4 linked regions of the Undibacterium sp. 5I1 genome follow. The protein of the gene in region 1 binds, or shares a complex with, the protein of each later gene. Links are inferred from orthologs where the notes say so. Each region holds a gene or a part of one and is shown on either strand. Other genes may lie near its edges.

Evidence for each region.
Region 2: the proteins of dnaN (region 1) and dinB are in contact, whole or in part, in a solved structure (PDB 1OK7), measured with the Escherichia coli proteins. The link is inferred for Undibacterium sp. 5I1 from one-to-one orthologs.
Region 3: the proteins of dnaN (region 1) and RGU72_RS07710 are in contact, whole or in part, in a cryo-EM structure (PDB 8GIZ), measured with the Escherichia coli proteins. The link is inferred for Undibacterium sp. 5I1 from one-to-one orthologs.
Region 4: the proteins of dnaN (region 1) and RGU72_RS07385 are in contact, whole or in part, in a cryo-EM structure (PDB 8GIZ), measured with the Escherichia coli proteins. The link is inferred for Undibacterium sp. 5I1 from one-to-one orthologs.

Annotation. Positions count from the first base shown.
Region 1 is NZ_JAVIWI010000001.1:3,544,105-3,547,528, forward strand. What follows is about bases 1-2,846. They hold dnaN (DNA polymerase III subunit beta), read left to right. Parts: upstream 1-793; coding sequence 794-1,900; downstream 1,901-2,846. Other genes in these bases: dnaA (chromosomal replication initiator protein DnaA), read left to right, coding at 1-476; gyrB (DNA topoisomerase (ATP-hydrolyzing) subunit B), read left to right, coding at 2,231-2,846. Also shown: more of gyrB, read left to right, coding at 2,847-3,424. UniProt on the Escherichia coli protein: Confers DNA tethering and processivity to DNA polymerases and other proteins. Acts as a clamp, forming a ring around DNA (a reaction catalyzed by the clamp-loading complex) which diffuses in an ATP-independent manner freely and bidirectionally along dsDNA.
Region 2 is NZ_JAVIWI010000001.1:3,734,658-3,738,122, forward strand. What follows is about bases 239-3,125. They hold dinB (DNA polymerase IV), read left to right. Parts: upstream 239-1,087; coding sequence 1,088-2,164; downstream 2,165-3,125. Other genes in these bases: RGU72_RS16335 (thioredoxin family protein), read right to left, coding at 239-674; RGU72_RS16345 (S41 family peptidase), read right to left, coding at 2,208-3,110; RGU72_RS16350 (hypothetical protein), read right to left, coding at 3,113-3,125. Also shown: RGU72_RS16330 (PAS domain-containing protein), read right to left, coding at 1-92; more of RGU72_RS16335, read right to left, coding at 213-238; more of RGU72_RS16350, read right to left, coding at 3,126-3,465. UniProt on the Escherichia coli protein: Poorly processive, error-prone DNA polymerase involved in translesion repair and untargeted mutagenesis. Copies undamaged DNA at stalled replication forks, which arise in vivo from mismatched or misaligned primer ends.
Region 3 is NZ_JAVIWI010000001.1:1,729,810-1,733,323, reverse strand. The notes cover bases 174-3,109. They hold RGU72_RS07710 (DNA polymerase III subunit delta'), read left to right. Parts: upstream 174-1,092; coding sequence 1,093-2,127; downstream 2,128-3,109. Other genes in these bases: RGU72_RS07700 (N-acetyltransferase family protein), read left to right, coding at 2,620-3,109; RGU72_RS07705 (PilZ domain-containing protein), read left to right, coding at 2,138-2,527; tmk (dTMP kinase), read left to right, coding at 404-1,096; mltG (endolytic transglycosylase MltG), read left to right, coding at 174-333. Also shown: more of mltG, read left to right, coding at 1-173; more of RGU72_RS07700, read left to right, coding at 3,110-3,126; RGU72_RS07695 (23S rRNA (adenine(2030)-N(6))-methyltransferase RlmJ), read left to right, coding at 3,270-3,514. UniProt on the Escherichia coli protein: Part of the beta sliding clamp loading complex, which hydrolyzes ATP to load the beta clamp onto primed DNA to form the DNA replication pre-initiation complex.
Region 4 is NZ_JAVIWI010000001.1:1,647,134-1,650,732, reverse strand. Bases 377-3,397 are described here. They hold RGU72_RS07385 (DNA polymerase III subunit gamma/tau), read left to right. Parts: upstream 377-684; coding sequence 685-3,111; downstream 3,112-3,397. Other genes in these bases: RGU72_RS07380 (YbaB/EbfC family nucleoid-associated protein), read left to right, coding at 3,194-3,397. Also shown: RGU72_RS07390 (hypothetical protein), read right to left, coding at 1-342; more of RGU72_RS07380, read left to right, coding at 3,398-3,520. UniProt on the Escherichia coli protein: Part of the beta sliding clamp loading complex, which hydrolyzes ATP to load the beta clamp onto primed DNA to form the DNA replication pre-initiation complex.

The sequences.
Region 1 (3,424 bases):
CGCATTTCGAAGGCGTACATTTCTCGGATGACGTCGCCTTCTTCGTCGCCAAGCATCTGCGTTCTAACGTACGCGAACTAGAAGGCGCTTTGCGAAAAATTCTGGCGTACTCGCGTTTTCACGGCAAAGAAATCACGATTGATGTCGTCAAAGAAGCCTTAAAAGATTTGCTATCGGTACAGAACCGCCAGATTTCGGTAGAAAATATCCAGAAGACAGTTGCAGACTTTTTCAACATGAAAGTCGCCGACATGTACTCTAAAAAGCGTCCAGCGAATATCGCCAGACCACGCCAGATCGCGATGTATCTGGCGAAAGAATTAACGCAAAAAAGCTTGCCAGAAATTGGTGAACTGTTCGGCGGCCGCGATCACACCACAGTCTTGCATGCAGTACGCAAAATCACGGCAGATCGCAGCAAGAATCCCGAATGTAATCATGAGCTACATGTGTTGGAGCAGACTCTGAAGGGTTAAGCACTACAAATTGTAGTGTACGCCGTGCGCACCAAAGCAAGCGGCAACGAAGCAAATAAAGTTGATAATGCGCATGGCGCACCCTAGGATTTTAGAAGTACCATTTTTAGACGTCCAATCATTCTGCGGCCTCCACGCGGTTTTTGCCCCAGAAGCCGCAGAATCATTGGACAATGCATTTAAGTTTTTTAAGTCATTACCTTACGGCATTGAAGTTATAAAACTAAGTTACAGAACGAAGTTACTGAATCAAGCCAGAGAAGTAAGCTACAGAAGTGAATCATCCTTTATTAACAAAATTACGCGAGGATATAAACATGCAATTGGTCAAAACTCACCGGGACACAATCCTCCGGCCTCTGCAAATCGTGAGCGGTATTGTCGAGCGTCGGCACACATTGCCGATTCTGGCCAATATCCTCATACGCAAGGACGGCGAAAAAGTGTCTTTCTTGTCGACTGACATTGAAGTGCAAATCACCACCCGTGCCGATATCGGTTCGGGTGGCGAGAGCATTGCCACTACCGTCGCTGCGCGTAAGCTGCTCGATATTTTGCGCGCACTGCCGGACGACAATGACATCGTCCTCAAGCTCGACAATAAGAAGATGACTGTGCAGTCAGGCAAATCGCGCTTCTCTTTGCAAACTCTGGCGGCAGAAGAATTCCCTACCGTCGCACAAGCAGAACACTTCAACGCCAGCGTTAGCCTGCCGCAAAAAACGCTCAAGCACCTGTTTAACATGGTGCACTTCTCCATGGCGCAGCAAGACATTCGTTATTACCTGAATGGTCTGTTGCTCGTGGTCGATGGCAAAAACGTGATTGCCGTGGCGACCGACGGTCATCGTCTGGCGTATTGCCAGGTGGAAGTCGAACAAGAATTCCCACGTCAAGAAGTCATCATCCCGCGCAAAACGATTATCGAATTGCAGCGTTTGTTAGAAGACAAGGACGATCTGGTGCAACTCGACATCGCCAACAATCAGGTCAAGCTGACGTTTGCTGATATTGAGCTGATTTCCAAATTGGTCGAAGGCAAATTCCCAGATTTCAACCGCGTAATCCCTAAGGGTTATAAAAACAATTTCACCTTGGGTCGCGAGCAATTGCTGCGCTCCTTGCAACGTGCCGCCATTATGACCAGCGACAAGTTCAAAGGCGTGCGTTGTGTAGTCACACCGGGCAGTATGCAAATCCTGTCCACCAATGCCGATCAGGAAGAAGCAGTAGAGGAAATTGAAATCGATTACGGCGGCGACAGTGTCGATATCGGCTTCAATGTTACCTATTTGTTGGATGTGTTGAATAACCTTAAAGTCGATCAGATCAACCTCGCCTTTGGTGACTCCAACTCATCCGCATTAATCACCATCCCAGACAACGCCGATTTTAAATACGTCGTTATGCCAATGCGGATTTAGTGCGAAAGAGTGCTAAAGCTCCCCAGCCGCATGCAGCCTAATTACTGAATGCGGCTGGGGAGTGAGGGAGATTAGGTAATCCGGATTTACACAAATTCCGCTATGGATTTCAAAGTGGTTTGTGCCGGATTTATTCAAGTGATATGACGAATTAAGTTGATAACTAAGTTGATAACTAAGTTGACGAATTAATTTGACTCACTAAGTTGACTAACTAAGCGCCCTCATCCCAGCCCCGCATTCAGCAATGACGCTGCTTGCGAGTGGGAACTAAAACTCCAGATCAGTTAGTACGTTAGAACAAGTAAGACCATAATAAAGAAGGTAACCATGTCCGAGAACACCCAAGACAACACTCCAGCGCAGCCAAATGCTTATGGCGCGTCCTCAATCCAGATACTGGAAGGTTTGGAAGCCGTGCGTAAGCGCCCCGGCATGTACATTGGCGATACATCGGACGGCACCGGTCTGCATCACCTGGTATTTGAAGTGCTGGATAACTCAATTGATGAATCGCTGGCTGGTCACTGTACCGAGATCAACGTCACCATCCATGCCGACAACTCCATCTCCATTACCGATAACGGTCGCGGCATTCCGACCGGTATCAAATGGGACGACAAGCACGACCCAAAACGCAGCGCGGCAGAGATCGTTATGACCGAGCTGCATGCTGGTGGTAAGTTCGATCAAAACTCTTACAAAGTCTCCGGCGGTTTGCATGGCGTTGGTGTGTCTTGCGTAAATGGACTGTCCAAATTACTCAAGCTCACTATCCGCCGCGATGGCAAACAATATGCGATGGAATTTGTCCGCGGCGTACCGCAAAACCGTGAAATAGAAACCATCGACGGCATTGTCGTTTCCCCGATTAAAGTCATCGGCGACACCGACAAACGCGGTACCGAAGTCCACTTCTGGGCCGATGAAGAAATCTTCACTCATGTCGAATTCCATTACGAGATTCTGGCAAAGCGTATCCGCGAATTATCGTTCCTCAATAATGGCGTGCGCATCAAACTCACCGACCAACGCACAGGCAAAGAAGAAATGTTTGCCTTTGAAGGCGGCACCCGTGGCTTTGTCGAATACATCAACAAATCTAAAAGCGTCTTGCACCCAACGATTTTCCAAGCCACTGGTGAGCGTCTGTCTGACCAAGGCACCAACATCACCGTTGACGTTTCCATGCAATGGAACGACGCCTACAACGAGCAAGTTTTATGCTTTACCAATAACATCCCACAACGTGACGGCGGCACCCATCTGACTGGCTTGCGCGCAGCGATGACCCGCGTCATTAATAAATATATCGAAGAACACGACTACGCTAAAAAAGCTAAAGTCGAAGTCACCGGCGATGATATGCGCGAAGGCTTAACCTGCGTCTTGTCCGTCAAAGTACCTGAGCCAAAGTTCAGCTCACAAACCAAAGACAAACTGGTTTCCAGCGAAGTCCGCGGCCCGGTAGAAGAAATTGTCGCCAAAACTTTATCCGACTATCTGCAAGAGCGCCCTAACGAC
Region 2 (3,465 bases), 190 kb from region 1 along the record:
GCGCTCACCAGTACACCGGTTTGTAACGATGTGCTGGTGGCGTTGGCGGCGGCCTCGCTTGATTCTGACAACGGGTTCAGACGATTGGGCATAGTGAGTTGAGTAAGGAATCAAGTAACGCAGTCAGTCGTTTAAGGTGCCAACTAAGCTGTCATTTCAGGCGCTAATAAAACGTATTTGTCTTTGAGTTGCCAGACAAATTCAAATACGATTTAGTTTGAAACCTGATTAAAAAAATCGTAAATGCCTTGGTCGCTCATCTTGCGCGCATTCGACAATTCGCCGCCTTTGCTCGCATACACCAGGCTGTTGTCAGCCTTTAAAACTAATGCCGCAGGAATACCTTTTTTGATCGGATTTTCGTACTGTTTTGCGATCTCCAGATTTTTATCAAATTGACCTACATCCACTTTGACCAATACAAATTTACTGGCGATCAGTGCGGCATTTTGACCTTTGATCGATTTGTCCAGTTCTAAACAATCTTTGCACCAGTTAGCGCCAAAAATCACCAGCACTTTTTTATTTGTCGCCTGCGCTGTTGCCAGAGCTTTGTTAATGTTGGCCTGCGCATCGGCGGTTTCGTCATAGGGTTGATAAGTGGCAGCAGCGCTGACGCCAAGCGTAGCAAAAGACAGGCTGAGACCAAAACAAAATGCGAGTAATTTTTTCATGAGAGTCCTCTAATAGCACTGCAAAATTAGCGAGGCCAGCTACATCAGCGAAACCAGCCTAACAGAGCAGCTTGAATTGATTAAATTAATTGAACTAAATAGACAGGATCAGCAAAGCTCTCCGGTGAGACATCATGACGCAAATACCAGAATTTGTCATGGACAGGATAGACGCTGAAACAATTATGGTAGATGCTTAAAATTACAGCAACTTAAAGCGCTGACTTAGAGCAAAGATAGATGCTGTTTTGTATGCGAGTACGTTGATAGCAGGCTCACTCAAATACTGATTTTATATACTGATATTACATACTGATTTTATATACAGTATTTTCTTTTAAATGGATTAAAATACCTCAACGCTTGTCAGCAATAATCTCAGTAACAGCTTCAGTCATCACTTCGATAACATCATGTCCACCGCCCAGCGAAAAATTATCCATTGCGACTGTGATTGCTTCTATGCCGCGATAGAAATGCGGGACGATCCGCGTTTGCGCGATAAGCCGCTGGCTGTTGGTGGCAGAGCAGATCAGCGTGGTGTGGTGGCGACGTGCAATTACGAGGCGCGGCGCTTTGGTGTGCGCTCAGCCATGCCGACCTCGTTAGCATTACGGCGCTGTCCTGATTTAATCGTTCTGCCACCAACCATGGAGAAATACCGTATCGCGTCTAAAGCGATTTTGGCGATTTATCGTGACTACACCGACTTGGTCGAACCTTTATCACTGGATGAAGCGTATCTGGATGTGAGCGATTGCACGCAGCACAAAGGGAGTGCGACCCTGATTGCGCAAGAGATACGGGTGCGGATTGCAGCCACGGTGGGCATCACAGCCTCCGCCGGTGTGGCGGCGAATAAATTTCTCGCCAAAATCGCCAGCGACTGGAATAAGCCAGACGGTCAGTTTGTGGTCTTGCCAGAAGACGCAGATAGCTTTGTGGCAGAACTACCAGTCGCTAAATTATTTGGTGTGGGCAAAGTCACGGCGGCTAAATTGCATGGCCTTGGTGTGCAATATTGCCGCGATTTGCGCAGCTGGTCTTTACCCGATTTGCAGCAACACTTTGGCAAGCTTGGCTATAACTTGTACCTGCTTTGTCGTGGCATTGATCATCGTAGTGTTTGTCCGGACAGCGAGCGAAAATCAGTCAGCGTAGAAGAAACCTACGCCCAGGATTTGCCCGATCTGGCGGCTTGTCAGACGGAGTTGCCTGCCTTGTTTGCGATGTTGGTAGCGAGGATGAAGCGTGTACAAGCGGAGGATTACATACACAAGTTATACGTCAAAATCCGCTTTGCCGATTTCCACCAGACTACCGCAGAATGTCGTGGCAGCAGCTTGGACGAAAGTAGTTTTGTCAGCTTGTTAGAGACCGCATTTGCACGCGGCCAACAACCCGTTCGCTTGCTTGGGCTGGGTACCCGTTTAAGTGGCACGGAGCAAGCGTCAACGGCGGAGCAGCAATTGGTTTTGTTTGCGAGTTAAGTCCTGTCTTTGAGTCGTAGAGAGATAAAACAACATTTCTTTTTTAATTTTCTGTGAGAAGGTTTATCGCCTTTTCTAACACTATGTCATCGCCAGAAATCGCATCTTCTATCGTTGATTTATAAGGGAGAGTGGGAATGATTCCAATACCGTGGAATTGAGACCCATCTTGTTTCAAGACTTGCATCCCAGTCCAAAAAACTTTATATCCTCCTGGAAGAGGCAAGCAACTAATATTTCCATTCGAGCCTGCAGTCCGTGTGCCTATGATTTCACCCAGTTTGTAGTGCTCTACGATAGTCATCAAGGTTTCTGCAGCACTGATCGTATTACCGCTTATCAAAAAAACTAATTTGGCATTGATATAGGGCGCTTGAGGTTGAAGAGCTTTTCCAATGCGCTCCCATTGCCAATGATCCCGATCAGCTCCACTGATGACAGGGACATTGAATAACGGTACCTCTAGTGGCCTTTTTGTAAAATGTTTTAAGAAATTGCTATTGCCATTCACATAATTTCGGACATCAAAAATGATCCCTTTGAAGTTATTTTTTTGGGCAATCAATTGTTCAATATCTTTGCCATCCGCTCTGTCGATATCTACATACCAAATACCGCTTTTCAATTGTTGCATCGCTCCTAATGGATTTTTTTCTCTTAAATTGACCACAGGCGTATCACGAAGGAAAGTCTTTGTTTGCTTGAATCCTTTTAGGTCTCGGTAGCTCATTTCTAAGAGGGAATTTTCTTCCCCTGTGAGCAGCTCGACAGATAAGATTTCGGCCTGCATGGTGTCTGTTGCGGACATGTTTTCTGTATTTATTTCTGACAACCTGTGTGCAATTGGCAAACCATTTAAATGCGTAATTTGGCTTCCAAAGGGAATTAATGGTTGATTGCCTGGAGTTAGGCGGGACCTTGAAACCACCGGTACACCATCGATCATTTTTATTTTGATAAAAGGTGAAAAGCATCAAGCTCCCTCGGACCTGTGACACGCGCATGTCCATCGTGCAATGCGGAAGTAAAGCGCATTAGGGTGTGGGTAAATGCTTTTTCATCTTTATCGCTTGAGGCGGATAACAAGAGTGCGTCCAATTCCTTATTCCAGTCGATTTTAATGATGTCGGAATACGGATAGAAATAACGTAACGCACTCCATATTTGTATAGCATTCCCTAACCTTGTGATTCGGTCATTTCCACTGAAATCTGGGACTATATTTTTCAACTGATAGTCAACTCGATTCAAACCATTCTCTGGTTCAACTTTGGGAATGGTTTCATGATTTTTAGTTGAAA
Region 3 (3,514 bases), 1.8 Mb from region 1 along the record:
TCTGAGCGCACTATGATCGCTGCGGTATTTGTTAATCGTCTCAAGCTAGGCATGCTTCTGCAAACAGATCCGACGGTGATTTATGGCATGGGGGATAAATATCAAGGCAAAATCAGAAAAAACGATTTGCTCACCGATACACCGTTTAACACCTATACTCGCACTGGTCTGCCGCCAACGCCGATCGCATTGCCCGGAATCGCCTCATTGACAGCGGCGTTTACTCCCGCGAAAAGTGGTGCTTTATATTTTGTCGCCAGAGGTGATGGTACTAGCCAGTTTTCTGATGATTTGAGTGAGCACAATCGTGCCGTTAATAAATATCAGCGCTAGATCAAGATTGAAGTAAACCAAATTGAATTACCAAAAACTATAGCAAGAACTGATTAAAGAATTGATTTGTATGTCGATAGCAAGCAAAACAAGTGCAGCAACAAGAGGCAAGTTCATTACTTTTGAAGGTATTGATGGCGCCGGTAAATCCACCCATATTGCATATGTGGCAGAGCAGTTGCAGCAGCATGGGATTAAGGTTGTGTCTTCCCGTGAACCCGGTGGTACGGCATTAGGCGAAAAATTACGTGATCTGCTTTTGCAGGAAAAAATGCATTTAGAAACGGAAGCCTTACTCATGTTCGCCGTACGCAGAGAACATATCGCTCAAGTAATAGAACCGGCCTTAGCTCGCGGTGACTGGGTTATTTCTGATCGCTTTACCGATGCGAGTTTTGCTTATCAAGGTGGTGGACGTAAATTGGCGCTGGAAAAACTGAATGCACTGGAACAATGGGTACATCCCGATTTACAGCCTGACATGACATTTTTGTTTGATGTGCCTTTAGAAGTAGCACGTGCCCGTCTGGATGCAAGCCGCGATCTGGATAAGTTTGAGCAGGAAAAAGCAGAATTTTTTGCAGATACCCGCGCTGAATATTTGCGCCGCGCCGCTGAGTTTTCAGAACGTTTTCAGATCATCGATTCGACCCGTCCGATTCCTGACATCCGTGCGTATCTTGATACCTTGATTGAGCGCTTGTGTAGTGAACCTGAACCATATTCATTTAAGTCGCATTCAAATCAGCAGACGCAGGTATGACGCATCCACTTTTTATCTGGCAGCAAGACGCTTGGCAACAATTGAATTTACTACGGCAGCGTATGCCTCATGCGATTTTGCTATACGGTCCTGAAGGCATCGGCAAAACTGTTTTTGCCGAACATCTGGCGCAGTCCTTATTGTGTGAAGCACCTTCCGCAGACGGCCATGCCTGCGGTACTTGCTTATCTTGCGGCTGGTTTGGGCAGTACAGTCATCCGGACTACCGTCGGGTCAGGCCCGAGTTACTGGATGAGGAAGAGGGCGCCGCCAGCGAGGGCGATGCTCCTGAGCCTGAGAAAAAAACAAAATCTAGCAAAGCACCATCAAAAGAAATCGTCATCAATCAGGTGCGGGCATTGGGCGATTTTATGAATATTTCTACCCATCGTCAGGGACGACGTGTGATCGTGTTGTATCCGGCCGAAGCCTTGAATATCCCGGCGGCCAATGCCTTGCTTAAATCATTGGAAGAGCCGAATCCCAATACGGTATTTATTCTGGTCTCAAACAGTCTGGATAAATTGTTGCCGACGATTTTGTCGCGCTGTCACAAATTTGGAATGGGTTTGCCAGACAAACAGCAATCTTTGGACTGGTTGAAAACCCAACAGTTAGGCGATGCAGAGACCTGGCTGGCGCAGCAAGGTGGCGCGCCCTTATCTGCCTTATTGATGTCGCAGTCGGAAGACAGAGCGGAGTTAGACGAATTTTTGCGTCAGTTAAGTAAGCCGGGTGTTGATTCCAGCTTGAAAATTGCGGAAAAAATACAAAAACTTAGTGTGCCGAATACGGTCGCCTGGTTGCAGCGTTGGTTGTATGATATTTTTTCTTATAAACAAACAGGAAGAATCCGGTATCATCCTCGATATCAAAAAGAGTTAGCTGTGCTCGCCCAACGTGTTGACGTCCATGCTTTATTAAATGTGATTAAGAGCACGAATGAGCGTCAGGCAATTGCCAGTCATCCTTTGTCTGCCAAACTCTTTATTGAAGATATGCTGTTGGATTACTCTTCACTATTTCACTGAAAGCTTGTTTATGGCCGACTTGCCCGCCGATCCTGGTATTCCTTTGAACATGCCAACACCGGCGCGTCCTTCCGTGTTGTCATTGGCAATTAAAGAGAAGGCAGCGCTGTACTCTGCCTATATGCCATTCCTAAAAAATGGCGGTATCTTTGTACCAACCAATAAATCTTATCGCTTGGGCGAAGAGATTTATCTGATTTTGACTTTATTAGATGACCCAAATAAATATCCTATCGCTGGCAAAGTAGCCTGGATCACCCCGGCAGGTGCTGGCAATAACAAGTCACAAGGTATCGGCGTCCACTTTCCCGATGATGAAAGTGGTACACGTATCCGTTTAAGGGTGGAAGAGTTATTAGGCGCTGCGATTCGTTCATCGCGCGCAACTCATACGCTTTAGCATCCACTTTTCAACTCAAGCGCTTTGCCTTGAGTTCGTTGACGAGACTATGTTGGTTCAAACGTCCTAAATTTCTCCTTGTATTGATAATTATGTCTGGATTTGTTCCCTCCCATCGCCTGGCAAGATTCGCTGATCTGCCAGCGATTGTCGCTATCTATAACTCTACTGTTGCTTCCCGTCAGGTCACTGCCGATACTGACCCAATATCGGTTGAGTCCCGACACGCCTGGTTCAACGAGCATACGCCAGACAAACGTCCGCTGTGGGTGATTGAAGACAATGGAAAAATTTTAGGCTGGCTGTCATTTTCTAATTTTTATGGACGGCCCGCGTATTCCGGCACAGCAGAGCTTTCTATTTATTTACATGAGGATGCCCGCGGTAAAGGCTTGGGGCGATATTTTCTGAATCAGGCGATTGCCTATGCTCCGCAAATCGCAGTACATACTCTGCTGGGATTTATATTCGGTCACAACACACCCAGCATGAATTTATTTGCCAAGTTTAACTTTGAGATTTGGGCAAATATGCCCCGTGTTGCTAACTTGGATGGCATTGAACGTGATTTGATCATCATGGGGAAGCGGATTAGCTGAGACTGAACTTCCATCTGTTTTAAGGTGCTTTAAGTCGTTTTGAGCCTGTCTAGGCTTAAAAAGAGTAAAATCCGGCATCGAACCTCAATGGCTTGCTTTCTCAACGGAAGACAAGCCATATATTTTTATAGGAATCACTCATTATGCTGAGCTATCGCCACGGCTTCCATGCAGGCAACCACGCAGACGTTCTCAAGCATTTCGTCACAATTCAATTACTGAATTATTTAGGTCAGAAAGATACGGCCTACACCTACATAGACACGCATGCTGGTGCTGGTTTGTATTCGCTGGATGCTGGTTATGCAACAAAAAATGCCGAATTTGAAACCGGCATTGCTCCGCTGTGGGATCGCAAAGACTTGCCGCCTAGCCTGGCTGAATATGT
Region 4 (3,599 bases), 1.9 Mb from region 1 along the record:
TCCGATGCCCAGCAAGCGGGAGGCCTCGTCGTAATAACGATAGATAATGATGGAGCGGTTACTTAGCTTATTGTCTGGGTCGGCGACCCATTCAGGATCGAGGATGTCATAACCATCTTCGTACACGTCGCTATAGTCAAAATCGGAGGCGAGCCGGATCACGGGTGATTCAAAAATATATTTACGCGGTTGTCGCGTTTTGTCCGGCACTGCACGATATACGGTGGAGCCAAGATTAAAGCCGCAAAACGGGTCGGCGCTAGTTTCATCGATTTCCGCAGGCGTCATCGCATAGCCACGCACATAGATGATCGGGTAAAAAGGGGCGTTTGGATTGCTCATACCATCCTTAGTTTTTGGTAACGCCTCTGCGTAATTTGTGAGAACGTTGACGTATTTTTCTAACGAACATCGGTGAAGTCAGTCATGCATCATGACTGGCAGGCTTTCATTTGTTATCTATTTTGAAATGTTATCGTTATAGTACAATTATTAGGCTTAAGCAAATGTTTGTAAGACATATCTGAAAAGCTGCCGGATCGCCCTGAGTAGTCTAATCAGTGTTTTTAGATATTTCACCTTCTTGACGGCAGAGAATTAACCGTTTGCTACCTCCATTATTTTTAATCAATGATCTTTGTCTGCACTACGTCAAAACAGAGTCGGATAAGGTAAAATCCTGTCATGTCATATCAAGTTCTCGCCAGAAAATATCGTCCCAAAAGCTTTGAAACGCTGGTTGGGCAGGAGCACGTGGTTCGTGCCTTATCGCATGCGCTGGAGCAGCAACGGCTGCATCACGCGTATTTATTCACAGGGACTCGTGGTGTCGGTAAAACGACGCTCTCACGCATACTCGCTAAATCCTTTAATTGCATCGGTGCCAATGGTAACGGCGGCATCACCTCGCACCCTTGTGGTGTGTGCGAAGCCTGCGTGGCGATTGATGCCGGACGCTTTGTTGATTATATCGAGATGGATGCGGCGTCTAATCGCGGGGTGGATGAGATGGCAGCGCTGCTAGAGCAAGCGGTCTACGCACCATCGAATGCACGCTTCAAGGTCTATATGATCGATGAGGTGCACATGCTGACTAACCATGCGTTTAACTCCATGTTAAAGACGCTGGAAGAGCCGCCTGAGCATGTCAAATTTATCCTCGCCACCACCGATCCACAAAAAATTCCAGTGACGGTATTGTCGCGCTGTCTGCAATTTAATTTGAAGCAGATGCCACCTGGTCATATTGTTTCGCACCTGGAAAATATTCTCGGCCAAGAGCAGATCGAATTTGAAGTCCCGGCACTTCGCTTGCTGGCACAAGGTGCGCATGGCTCTATGCGCGATGCCTTGTCGCTGACAGATCAATCAATTGCGTATGCAGCTGGCAAAGTGACCTTAGAGGCAGTGCAAGGTATGTTGGGTGCATTAGATCAGTCGTATCTGATCCGCTTGCTCGATGCCTTGGCTGTGAAAGAGGGCAAAGCTTTGCTAGATGTCGCTGACGAAATGGCGGCACGTAGCTTGTCTTATAAATCCGCTCTACAAGATTTAGGTAGTTTGCTGCATCAGATTGCCATCGCACAAATGGTGCCGGATGCTGTGCCTGAGGACATGCCAGAGCGCGATGATGTTATTCGCCTCGCTGCTTTATTCGGTAAAGAAGAGATTCAACTGTTTTACCAGATCGCGGTACATGGTCGTAATGAGTTGGTGTTAGCACCGGATGAATACGCTGGTTTTAGTATGACGCTACTGCGCTTGCTAGCCTTCCGTCCGTCTGATAGTGGCGCGGCAATTGCAGGTAATGGCGCTGGTGGCTCGGGTGGATCTGCGCCGTCTGGCCGCGTTCCTCAACGTCCAATTATGCCGAGTGTAGTAAGCCCAGTAAATTCAGTCAGATCGGTAAATTCAGCTAGTTCAATTAGTGGGCAGCTAGCATCCAGCCCACCTTTAAGCTCCGCTGCAATAGTCTCGCCAACAATGTCTGTAGCGATACCGCCCGTTGCGCCAGTTATGGCTGTGCCGGCTGTTGAATCTTCTGCTCAAGATAATCAGGTAGCTCGTGTGGCTGAACTTGTTTCGACTGCTCAGCAGGTGGGGGAAATACTTCCAGAAGTAATACCAGAAGCGCTTCCAATCGCAGCGCAGGTAGTTCTACCAGCAACGGTGGCAGTCCCTGTTTTATCGCCTCGTGATGCTGCGTTAGCTGCTGCTGGTTTACGTAAGCCTTCGGTTGCCAGTCGTGCAGCAGTTGCCGAAATATCTGCAACACGTCCGATGGCGGCACCTGTTACGGTGCCAGTCTTAAGCTCGGCACCAGCTAGGCCAACTGCCCCAGTTGAGTCATTTGCCAACGCTACGCAAGTTGTTTCTCCGACAAAAGAGCGGCACACATCAACCGTAAGCCAGACAAAAATAGCGGCGCCAGCCGGGATGGATGACATGCCGCCTTGGGACGAAGATATGATGGAAGCGAGCTCTTCTAATGAGTTACCGCCACATTTTCAGTCCGCTGCTTTTGATGATCAGTTTGATCAGGCTGCGATTGTTCCCGTGCAAGTGAAGTCAGAAAACCCAGCACCTCCCGTTAACCCTCCTCAGCCGACCATATCAATTTCGGCGCAAACTATAAATGCTTGTGAAGCGCCAACTGACTCTGTAGCATTTGGGGAGTCGCCACAAATAGCATTGCGCGTTACAGAAATTAAACCAATACAAGAATTAAATTGGGATGGACATTGGCCTAATCTGGCAAGCAGTTTGCCGATGCGTGGCGTGGCACAGCAATTAGTGCAGCAAAGTGAGTTAATTGATTGCCAGATCAACGGTAATACATTCGTATTTAGTTTGCGCGTACCTTTGCAAACATTATTATCATCTGGCAGCGTTGAAAAATTAGAGCTCGCTTTGTCAGAGCGTTTTGCAAAGACAGTTAAGGTCGAGACTAAAATCGGTGCCGTCGAGCAAACCGCTAACGCCCAGGCAGTTGCTGAGCGCGCAGAGCGTCAGCAGCTTGCAGAAAAATCGATACAAAGTGATTCCTTCATTCAGTCTTTAATGCGAGAATTCGGCGCGTCTATCGTGACTGGCAGTATTAAACCTGTTTGATTTCTTACAAAATGATTCGGCCAATAGCTACAAATTAATTAAGCATTTATCAACACCATTGAACAAGTTTTAGGAGATTTTTATGATGAAAAACCAAATCGCAGGCTTGATGAAGCAAGCGCAAGCCATGCAAGACAACATGAAAAAAGCGCAAGACCAATTGGCGCTAGTTGAGGTAGAAGGGCAATCTGGTGCAGGTTTAGTCAAAGTAGTGATGACATGCAAAAATGACGTAAAACGCGTCACGATTGATCCGTCTTTGCTGGCCGACGATAAAGATATGTTAGAAGACTTGGTTGCAGCAGCTTTTAACGACGCAGTACGCAAGGCAGAAGCCACATCGGCTGAAAAAATGTCTGCGTTGACATCTGGCATGCCATTGCCACCAGGCTTTAAACTGCCGTTCTAAGTACGTTTTTGCAGAGGGTATAAAGCCCTCTGCAATGTTAAGTTTTGGTATCTTGCCTCCGTATTTTTATTCGTCCTCA